3 regions of the Janibacter limosus genome follow, and region 2 is predicted to be linked to each of the others. Evidence: riboswitches for the same ligand, from Rfam matches in the RefSeq annotation. Region 2 holds a riboswitch; each other region holds the start of a gene.

Region 1 (3,263 bases), 1.6 Mb from region 2:
ACGGTCCGGGCCGGCGACCGCCTGACACTGCTGGACCACGGACGCGCTCGTGAGGTGAGCGTGCGCGGCTTGCACAGCCAGGACTCCGCTCGCGAGGAGGTCGGACCGGTCTCTCGGGTCGCGGTCAACCTGCGCCGGGTCGAGTCCGACGAGGTCGGCCGTTCGCTCGCGCTGCTCACGCCGGGAGCCTTCGAGCTGGCATCGGTCATCGACGTCGCGTTGACCGAGGTGGCCGTCACCGAATCCGCGCATCTGCCTCGGCAGATGCAGGGTGAGGGTGACCACGACAGGGGCGTCGACCGGGCAACGCTGCACGTCGGGTCGCTCGACATCGCCGTCCACGTGCGTCCGCTCGCGGACGGGCTGGCCCGCCTCTCAGCCGACGTCGACCTGCCGTGGCGGGTCGGCGACCGGGCGATCCTGCGCGACGCGGGCAGCCGCCGACTGTGGGCGGTGCGGGTCCTCGACGTCGACCCGCTCCCGCTGACCCGCCGCGGAGCCGCGGGACGCAGGGGGCAGGCCCTCACCGCTGCCGGCCCCTCCCCCGAGGCCCTGGCCGGGGTCCGCCTGACCTCCCGCGCGGCCGACCACGCAGGGGTGCTCGATCGGCTGGGCCTCGAGGCACCGAGCAGCGCTGTGCAGCACGGCGACTGGTGGATCGACCCCGACGCTCTGCAGCTGTGGCGCGACCGTCTGGCCAAGGCGGTCCGGGCGCGTCACGCGTCCGATGCGCTGAGCGCCGGCCTGCCTCTGGCGGAGGCCGCACGCTCCCTGGGTCTGCCCACACACCTGCCGACCGCCCTAGGTCAGGCACTCGTGCCGACGCTGGCAGCGGAGGTCGAGCTGACCGTCACCGACGGCCGGGTCCACGACGCTGCGGCAGCCGGCCTCGGACCCGCGGAGGCGGGGATCGCGGCTCTCGAGGAGAGGTTGCGGGGCACCCCCTTCGTCGCGGCGGATCGGGGTGAGCTCGCCGACCTCGGGCTGGGTACCGCGGAGCTGGCTGCCGCCGAGCGGCTCGGTCGGGTCATGCGGCTGCCCGACGAGGTCGTGCTGCTGCCCGACGCCCCGGCTCGGGCGATGCGCGTGCTCGCGGGGCTGGAGCAACCCTTCACCCTCAGCCAGGCGCGGCAGGCGCTCGGGACCACGCGACGCGTCGCGGTACCCCTGCTGGAGCACCTCGACGCGCGAGGGTGGACCCGGAGGGTCGACGGCACGCTCCGCGAGGTCGCCCGCTGACGACGAACCCCCACAGGCAGGGCCTGCAGGGGTTCGCGGTCGGATGCAGATCGCTCAGGCAGCGACCTCGAGGCTCGTGGTCACCGGCACGCCGTTCGTCAGGTTGTCGAGCACCGGGCAGTGGGCGGCGACCGCCTGCTCGAGACGCCGGTACTCGGCCTCGCTCTCGGGACCGGAGACCTTAATGCCCAGCTCGATGCCCTGGAACCCCGGTCGCACCGAGTCGTCCGTGCCGAGGAAGCCGGCGAGGTCGAGGTCGCCACGCAGGTCGACGTCGATCGTGTCGACCGTGAGGCCGAGCTTGTCGGCCCAGACCTGGTAGCTGATGACGGTGCAGGAGGCGAGCGCAGCGAGCAGGTGCTCGACCGGGTTGGCGCCCTTGTCGGTGCCGCCCAGGGCCGGTGGCTCGTCGATCGTGTAGCTGAACTGGCGGCTGGTGAGGGTCACCTCGGTCCCGGTGACGAGCGAGCCCTGGGTGGTGACCTCGAGCAGGGTGGTGGGGACAGCAGTTGCAGTCATGGATGGCTCCTGAAGATCAAGGGCTCTGGCGAACCCGCGCTTGGCGCGGCCGGTCGGCCGACGCCCTGGTCGTCACCCGGGGCACCCCACCGAGGGTGGAGGGTTGCCGCCCAGCAAGCCGGGGCTTCGCGCTGGGACTCATGACCTACACATAAGATGACACACAGCCACCCATAACGTCCAGTTATGTATCAATGGGCGGGACGGGCTGCTTCAGGTCCACGGTGAAGAGCGGCAGGAAGAGCTGCGCGAGGGGGCCGATCGCCAGGGCGTAGATGACGGTGCCCAGACCGACGACGCCTCCGAGCAGCCAGCCGACGACGACCACCGCGACCTCGAGGCCGGTGCGCACCACCCGGATCGAGCGACCACTGACCCGGGCCAGCCCGGTCATCAGCCCGTCGCGGGGGCCGGGGCCGAACTGCGAGCCGATGTACATGCCGGTCGCGACCCCGTTGAGCACGATCCCGCCGAGGGTGAGCACGAGCCGCCAGGCGATGTGCTCCGGCGGGTCGATCAGCGACAGGACGATGTCGGCCGACGGACCGATGAGCAGGGCGTTGCCGATCGTGCCGACACCGGGCTTCTGCCGCAGCGGGATCCAGCCCAGCAGCACGAGCAGCGAGACGCAGATGACGATCGTGCCGAAGCTCAGCGGGATGTGGTGGGAGACGCCGACGTGCAGGACGTCCCACGGGATCTGCCCGAGCGTCCCGCGGATGACCATGGCCATCGACCCGCCGTAGAGGAAGAGCCCGACGAGCAGGAGAGGGAGGCGGATCGTCAGCCTGCCGGCCCTCAGCTGATCGATGGGGCCGATGTCGGCCAGTGCCCGGTTGCGTGGCTGGGTGGGTCGTGCAGCATTCTTCGTCACGAGGTCACCTTGCACCTGCAAGGCCGAGGGTGTCGACCTGGCGCTCCAGGATCGCGGCGAGGAGTCGGTCCGCCGGCGCCACCAGTGGCAGGTTCAGTCCCCGATGAGCTTCTTCCCGCGAGCGACGACCTTCCTGTCCGGGGCGTAGACGACGGCCGTGTCCTTGCCCTCGTAGTCGAACTGGTTGAGGAAGTAGCGGATCGCGTTGATCCGCCCCCGCTTCTTGTCATTGGACTTGATGACGATCCAGGGCGCGTGCCGGGTGTCCGTCCGCTCGAACATCGCCTCCTTGGCCGCCGTGTACTCGTCCCACTTGTCGAGGCTCTCGAGGTCCATCGGGGAGAGCTTCCACCGACGCACGGGGTCGATCTGGCGGATCGCGAAGCGGGTGCGCTGCTCCTGCTGGGTCACCGAGAACCACAGCTTCGTCACGTGGACACCGGCGTCGGAGAGCATCCGCTCCACCTTGGGCGCCTGGTCGATGAAGCCCTCGTACTGCTCATCGGAGCAGAAGCCCATGACCCGCTCGACCCCGGCGCGGTTGTACCAGGACCGGTCGAAGAGGACGATCTCGCCGCTCGTGGGCAGGTACCGGAGGTAGCGCTGGAAATACCACTGCCCTTCCTCGCGC
Region 2 (3,263 bases):
CCCCACGAGGCGAAGACCCCGCCGGTCGTGGGGTGCCGCAGGTACACGAGATAGGGCAGTCCGGCGCCCTTGTGCGCCACGACCGCCGCCGAGATGTCGACCATCGTCATGAAGGCCGGTGTGCCCTCCTGCATCCGCGTGCCACCGCTGGCGGTCGCCGCGATCAGCGGGAGGCGCTCGGTGGTCGCCCGGCGGATGGCGGCGACGATCCGCCCGGCGGCCGCCCGGCCGATCGAGCCACCGAGGAAGCGGAACTCGCCGACGATGAGCGCGACCTCGTGACCGCGGATGGTGGCCCGCCCGGTGAGGATCGACTCGTCGGTGCCGGCGCGCTCGGCTGCCTTGGCCATCGTCGCGCGATAGGTGTCGTCGAGGCCGTCCAGGTCGAGGGGCTGGTCCCACGAGACATGGCTGTCGGCATCGACCACGGAGGCGATGAGCTGCTGGGCACCGGGGCGCGAAGTACTCATGCCGTGATGGTCCCACCGCCGGGGCTGGGTAACCTTGCCCGGTGCTTGTGCCTCTGACCACCTTCGTGATGATCGCTGTCGGCGTGCTCGGGATCCTCTCCCTGGGTTACCTCGCGATCAACCGGCTCGTCGACGACGCGCTGCTCCTCGTGACCGCCGTCGTCGAGCTCGGCCTCGTCGTGCTCGCCGTCGTGACCGCGATCGTCCACCGGCAGGTCACCGGCACGGGGGAGGGCGCGACGATGCTCGCCTACGCCCTCACCCTGCCGATCCTGCCCCCGATCGTCGTCTTCATCGCGCTGAAGGAGAAGACCCGCTGGGCGATGGGCGTCGTCATCGCCGGCGCCTTCACCGTGGGCGTCATGACCTACCGCATCCTGCAGATCTGGCAGACCAGTGGCCCGGCCTGAGGTCAGCACCGGCACGGGGCCGGGTCGCATCGTCGTCGCCGTCTACGGCGTCCTCGCGCTCGCCGCGACCGGACGCTCGGTCCTGCAGATCACCGAGTACCTCGACCGGGCGCCGCTGGCGTACGTGCTCTCGGCCCTCGCGGCCGTGATCTACATCGTCGCGACCGTTGCCCTGGCGAAGGGGGGAGCCTCCGGTGCCCGCGTGGCCACCGGGGCGATCCTCGTCGAGGCCGTCGGTGTCCTCACGGTGGGGACGCTGTCCTACCTGCAACCGAGCCTCTTCCCGGACAAGACGGTCTGGTCCCACTACGGGTCCGGCTACGGCTACCTGCCGCTGGTCCTCCCCTTCGTCGGCTTGTGGTGGATCCACCGCGCGCGATCTGGACACTCCGCCCGCTAGGTGAGACAGGGCTGGTGGCCCGCGGCTCGTTTCCTATCATCGGAGCAGGTCTTGAGCGCCAGCGCACAGCCCCGGCTTGCTGGCCGGCAACCCTCCTCCGCGGTGGGGTGCCCCGGGAGACGACCCGGTCCGTGGCGTCCGCCACGGTCAAGCGCGCACCATGCACAGGAGTGAACCCATGACCGACCAGTCCACGTGGAGCTTCGAGACGAAGCAGATCCATGCCGGCCAGGCCCCCGACCCGACCACGGGCGCCCGGAACCTGCCGATCTACCAGACGACGTCGTACGTCTTCAAGGACACCGAGCACGCCGCCAACCTCTTCGGGCTCAAGGAGCTCGGCAACATCTACACGCGGATCATGAACCCGACCCAGGACGCGGTCGAGCAGAAGATCGCCGCGCTCGAGGGCGGCATCGCCGCCCTGATGACCGCCTCCGGCATGTCCGCGACCACCCTCGCGCTGATGAACCTCGCCGAGGCCGGTGACCACATCGTCGCCAGCGCCGCGCTCTACGGCGGCACGGTCAACCTCCTCCAGCACACCCTGCCCAAGTACGGCATCCAGGTCACGCTCGTCGAGGACCCGCACGACATCGAGCAGTGGAAGGCCGCGGTCAAGCCCAACACCAAGGCCTTCTTCGGCGAGACCATCGGCAACCCCAAGGACGTCGTCCTGGACATCGCCGCCATCGCCGACGCCGCCCACGCCGCCGGTGTCCCGCTGGTCGTCGACAACACGATCGCCACGCCCTACGTGCTGCGCCCGATCGAGCACGGCGCCGACGTCGTCGTGCACGCCGCCACCAAGTTCCTCGGGGGCCACGGCAACTCCATCGCCGGTGTCATCGTCGACGCAGGGAAGTTCGACTACGCGGCCGACCCGGAGAAGTTCCCCAACTACAACGAGCCGGACCCGGGCTACCACGGTCTGCGCTACGGCCCGGACCTGGGGATCAACGGCGTCATGGGCGCCAACCTCTCCTTCATCCTCAAGGCGCGCGTCCAGCTGCTGCGCGACCTCGGTCCGGCGATCTCGCCCTTCAACGCCTTCCTCATCGGTCAGGGCATCGAGACCCTCTCGCTGCGGATGGACCGTCACCTGGCCAACACCGCCAAGGTCGCCGAGTTCCTCGGTGGCCACGCGCAGGTCGACAAGGTCACGTGGGCCTCGCTGCCGACCAGCGCCAGCTACGACACCGCGCAGAAGTACACGCCCAAGGGCGCCGGCTCGGTCATCTCCTTCGAGATCTCCGGTGGGCTCGAGGCGGGCAAGAAGTTCGTCGAGGGGCTGACGCTGCACAGCCACCTGGCCAACATCGGTGACGTGCGCTCGCTCGTCATCCACCCCGCGTCGACGACCCACTCGCAGGGCCCGGAGGAGGACCGGCTCGCCGCCGGCGTCACCCCCGGCCTGGTGCGTCTGTCGGTCGGCCTCGAGAGCGTCGACGACATCATCGCCGACCTCGAGGAGGGCTTCGCCGCCGCGAAGTGACCAACGCTCCCTGAGGAGCCTGATCCTCCTGGATCCCTGAGGAGGTTGCGCAGCAACCGTCTCGAAGGGTCCGCGCCGCTGGGCCTGTGGAAATCTCCACGGGCCCAGCGGCGTTCTTTCGTACCGTCGGGGCATGGGCGGACAACGCATATCGATCGACAGCGCGGGCATCGAGGGGCTGGGGCGGCAGCTGTCCAGCATCGCCGACTACCTGGAGGAGAAGGCGGCCAAGGCCAACAACGACCTCGTGGAGACCTTCGGCTTCCCGAGCTTCGAGGGCACCAACGCGTACGAGGGAGCCATCGGGGACTACGAGCTGGAGCGCACGCGGGTGTGCAAGCAGCTGCGTGAGCTGGCCCGCCTGGCCAAGGACGCCGGGTCCTGGTACGTCGAGACCGAGGACCTCGTCGACCAGCGCAACCGAGGGATCCTCTGATGGCGCTCTACGACCCGGGGACCATCGAGGAGGGCGACCCCGCCATGATCCG
Region 3 (3,263 bases), 980 kb from region 2:
CGTCATCAACGGCCTGATGCGGCTCGGCGCCGACGTGGTCCACAAGGGCAACGCCAAGGTGCACGTCTCGGGCCACGCGAGTGCCGGCGAGCTGCTCTACTGCTACAACATCGTCAAGCCGCGCAATGTCATGCCGGTCCACGGCGAGTGGCGCCACCTCGTCGCCAATGCCGATCTGGCGATGCAGACCGGCGTCGACCCCGACCATGTCGTGCTCGCCGAGGACGGTGTCGTGGCCGACCTCGTCGACGGGCGCGCCCGGATCGTCGGGTCCGTGCCGTGCGGCTACGTCTACGTCGACGGCTCGAGCGTCGGCGGGGCCACCGAGGACCTGCTCAAGGACCGCCGCATCCTGCGCGACGAGGGCTTCATCTCCGTGACCATCGTCGTCGACTCCTCGACCGGCAAGGTCATCGCCGGTCCGGAGATCACCGCCCGCGGCTTCGCCGAGGACGACGAGATCTTCACCCAGGTCAAGCCCACGATCATCGCGGCCCTCGACGAGGCCGCGAGCAAGGGCACGACCGACACCCACCAGCTGCAGCGCGTCGTGCGCCGCGCCATCGGTGGCTGGGTGGGCGGCAAGATCCGCCGGCGCCCGATGATCATCCCGGTGGTCATCGAGGCCTGAGCGGGTACCTCCTGCCGAGGCGAAGGGAGCCTGCCGGGACCTCCCTTCGCCTCGCCCGAGGAGGGCTCGGTCAGAGGGCGCGCAGCGCGGCCAGGAGCCGGTCGATGTGCTCGGGGGTGCTCCCGAGGCCGGCGCTGATCCGCACGGCGCTGTCCTGCTCGTGCTCCGAGAGCAGGTCGTCGACGAGCAGGTGGGCGCAGAACTTGCCGTCCCGCACGCCGATGCCGTGGTCGTCGCCGAGGATGCGCGCGACCTCACCGCTGTCGTACCCGTCGACGGTGATCGACGCGACGGGAGCGCCGTCCCCACCACCGAAGAGGGTGTGCACGTGCACGCCCTCGATCCCGGCGAGGCCCGCGAGGAGTCGGATGCGCAGTGCCTGCTCGTGGTCGACGATGGCCCGCTCGTGCTCGGCGATGATCTCGCAGGCCGTGGCCAGCGCGACGGCGCCGAGGACGTTGGGGGAGCCGGCCTCGTGGCGGGCCGGGCCGCAGGCCCACTCGGTCGTGTCGGGCCCGACGTGGGCCGACGCGCCGCCGCCGGCGAGGTAGGGGTCGGCGGCGTCGAGCCAGTCCCTGCGGCCGACGAGCACCCCGGCGCCGAAGGGGGCGTAGATCTTGTGACCGCTGAAGGCGACCCAGTCGATGCCGAGGGCCTCGATGTCGACCCGGCGGTGGGGCGCGACCTGGGCGGCGTCGAGGGCGAAGCGGGCGCCGTGCTGGCGGGCCAGCGCCGAGAGCCGCTCGATCGGCCAGTGCTCACCGGTGACATTGGAGGCGCCGGTCGCGACGACCAGTCGGTGCTCGGCAGGGTGGTTGCGCAGGGCCTGGTCGAGCAGGTCGACGGCCTCGTCGTGGCTGTGCGGCACCGGCAGGCGCAGCGCATCGCCCCACGGGAGCAGCGCGGCGTGGTGCTCGGAGGCGAAGACGAAGACCTTGGTCCCCTCGGGCAGTGCCCGCGCCAGCAGGTTGAAGGAGTCGGTCGTGTTGCGGGTGAAGACGACCTGGTCGTCCTCGCGCGCCCCGACGAAGTCGGCGACGCTCTCGCGGGCCTGCTCGTAGCGTGAGCTGGTCACGCGCGAGGCGAAGCCTGCGCCGCGGTGCACGGAGGAGTAGGTCACCGCAGCGGCGGCCACCTCCTGGGCGACGGCGGCGAAGGCGGGCGTGGTGGCGCCGTGGTCGAGGTGGGCGTACTCGACGACCGAGCCGTCCTTGTCGCGGTAGCTCAGCCCGGCGGAGACGAGCTCGGGCAGGAGGGTGGTGGTGTGCACATCGGAAACGGTCATGACAGTGCTCCTGGGTCCTGTGGACCCGAGCGTCGCCACGGGTCCGCGCTTGCCGGGCAACTGGTCGTCGCCGGCCAGGTCGTCACCCGGAGCACCCCACCGCGGAAGGAGGGTTGCCGACCAGCTAGCCGGGGCTTGTCGCTGGTACTCGTGACCTTGGGTCAGGACAGTAGCGCACCGGTTCGGGGGGCTGTCGAGCGCTCACCGAGGTCGTCTCGCAACGTGGGACATCAGGCCAGGGCGATGGCCAGGACCGCGCCGGCGACGAGCCAGGGGCCGAAGGCCAGCTGCGTCGAGCGGGTCGCCCGCCGGGCGAGCAGCAGTGCGAGAGCGACGATCCCGCCGAGGACGAAGCCCAACCAGATCCCCACGACGAGCTGCGCCCACCCCAGCCACGCCAGGGTCGGGGCGATCGAGACGAGCAGCTTGGCGTCGCCCATGCCGATGGATCGGCCGTGGAGGAAGAAGGCCAGGAGGATTGCCACGCCGCCGACCAGGACCGCTGCGACGGTGGCCCTGGCCAGAGCACCCCAGTCGCCGGTCGCGGCGGAGGCTCCGGTGAGCAGGACCGCGGCGACCGGGACGAGCGGCACGGTGAGCGCGTTGGGCAGGCGGTGGACGTCGGCGTCGACTGCCGCGAGGACCAGGCCGACGAGGCCGAGGGTCAGGGGGGCGAGCAGCACCGGCCAGGGGCGGTCCGTCAGCGAGCGCTCCACGGCCAGCCCGACGAAGGGAGCGAGCGCCGGGACCCAGAGATGGCGGGGGAGGGGACCCCCTTCGCCCGGTCGTCGGTAGGTGCCGGCGCGCAACCACTGCCACCCGACGAGACCGCAGGCGAGCGCCGCGAGCACGACGAGCGGGGTGCGGGGGTCCATGCGGCGACGCTACTGGGCGCACGAGCCGCGCGCCGACGGATACCCACAGGTTGGCCCTGTTGCGCGTGTGACGCGTGTGTCAGGGGTGGCTTTCGCCTACCCTGCGGAACATGGCCACTCGTCCGTCGACCACCTCGCGCAGCACCAAGGGCGCCTCGTCGCGCCCCAAGGGCAGCACCCGCCCAGCGGGTCGCAAGGCCCCTGCCAAGACCGCTGCCAAGGGGAAGACCTCCGCCTCCCGCACCTCATCGGCTTCAGGGGGCGGCCTGCCCCTGCCACTGGCCGCGGTGCACAAGACCTGGATGGGCGTCGCCCACGCGACCGGCTCGGGAGTGCGGCGGATCGGCCACAGCGCCAGCCAGATCGAGCCTGAGCACCGCCGCGACGGGTGGGGCTTCCTCGCCCTCGCGCTGGCGCTCGTCGTGGCCGTGCGCGAGTGGTGGGGCCTGTCGGGCACCTTCGGTGACATCGT

The links. A riboswitch is a leader RNA that binds a small molecule or an ion and turns the genes downstream of it on or off. The one in region 2 is predicted to bind S-adenosylmethionine.
Region 1: it holds a riboswitch for S-adenosylmethionine, as region 2 does, so the genes downstream of both, EXU32_RS16760 (OsmC family protein) here and EXU32_RS08965 (bifunctional o-acetylhomoserine/o-acetylserine sulfhydrylase) in region 2, are expected to answer to the same signal.
Region 3: it holds a riboswitch for S-adenosylmethionine, as region 2 does, so the genes downstream of both, EXU32_RS04380 (aminotransferase class V-fold PLP-dependent enzyme) here and EXU32_RS08965 (bifunctional o-acetylhomoserine/o-acetylserine sulfhydrylase) in region 2, are expected to answer to the same signal.

Annotation. Positions count from the first base shown of each region.
Region 1 is NZ_CP036164.1:3,476,034-3,479,296, reverse strand. It holds gene EXU32_RS16765 (SelB C-terminal domain-containing protein) at 1-1,239, shown strand, start outside; gene EXU32_RS16760 (OsmC family protein) at 1,294-1,758, opposite strand; SAM riboswitch class IV at 1,790-1,904, opposite strand; gene EXU32_RS16755 (YczE/YyaS/YitT family protein) at 1,943-2,632, opposite strand; gene ppk2 (polyphosphate kinase 2) at 2,726-3,263, opposite strand, start outside.
Region 2 is NZ_CP036164.1:1,874,313-1,877,575, reverse strand. It holds gene EXU32_RS08980 (carboxyl transferase domain-containing protein) at 1-470, opposite strand, end outside; gene EXU32_RS08975 (hypothetical protein) at 512-880, shown strand; gene EXU32_RS08970 (hypothetical protein) at 867-1,280, shown strand; SAM riboswitch class IV at 1,328-1,440, shown strand; gene EXU32_RS08965 (bifunctional o-acetylhomoserine/o-acetylserine sulfhydrylase) at 1,459-2,775, shown strand; gene EXU32_RS08960 (hypothetical protein) at 2,909-3,211, shown strand; gene EXU32_RS08955 (hypothetical protein) at 3,211-3,263, shown strand, end outside.
Region 3 is NZ_CP036164.1:899,269-902,531, forward strand. It holds gene EXU32_RS04375 (ribonuclease J) at 1-631, shown strand, start outside; gene EXU32_RS04380 (aminotransferase class V-fold PLP-dependent enzyme) at 702-1,916, opposite strand; SAM riboswitch class IV at 1,957-2,072, opposite strand; gene EXU32_RS04385 (prepilin peptidase) at 2,147-2,791, opposite strand; gene EXU32_RS04390 (DNA translocase FtsK) at 2,902-3,263, shown strand, end outside.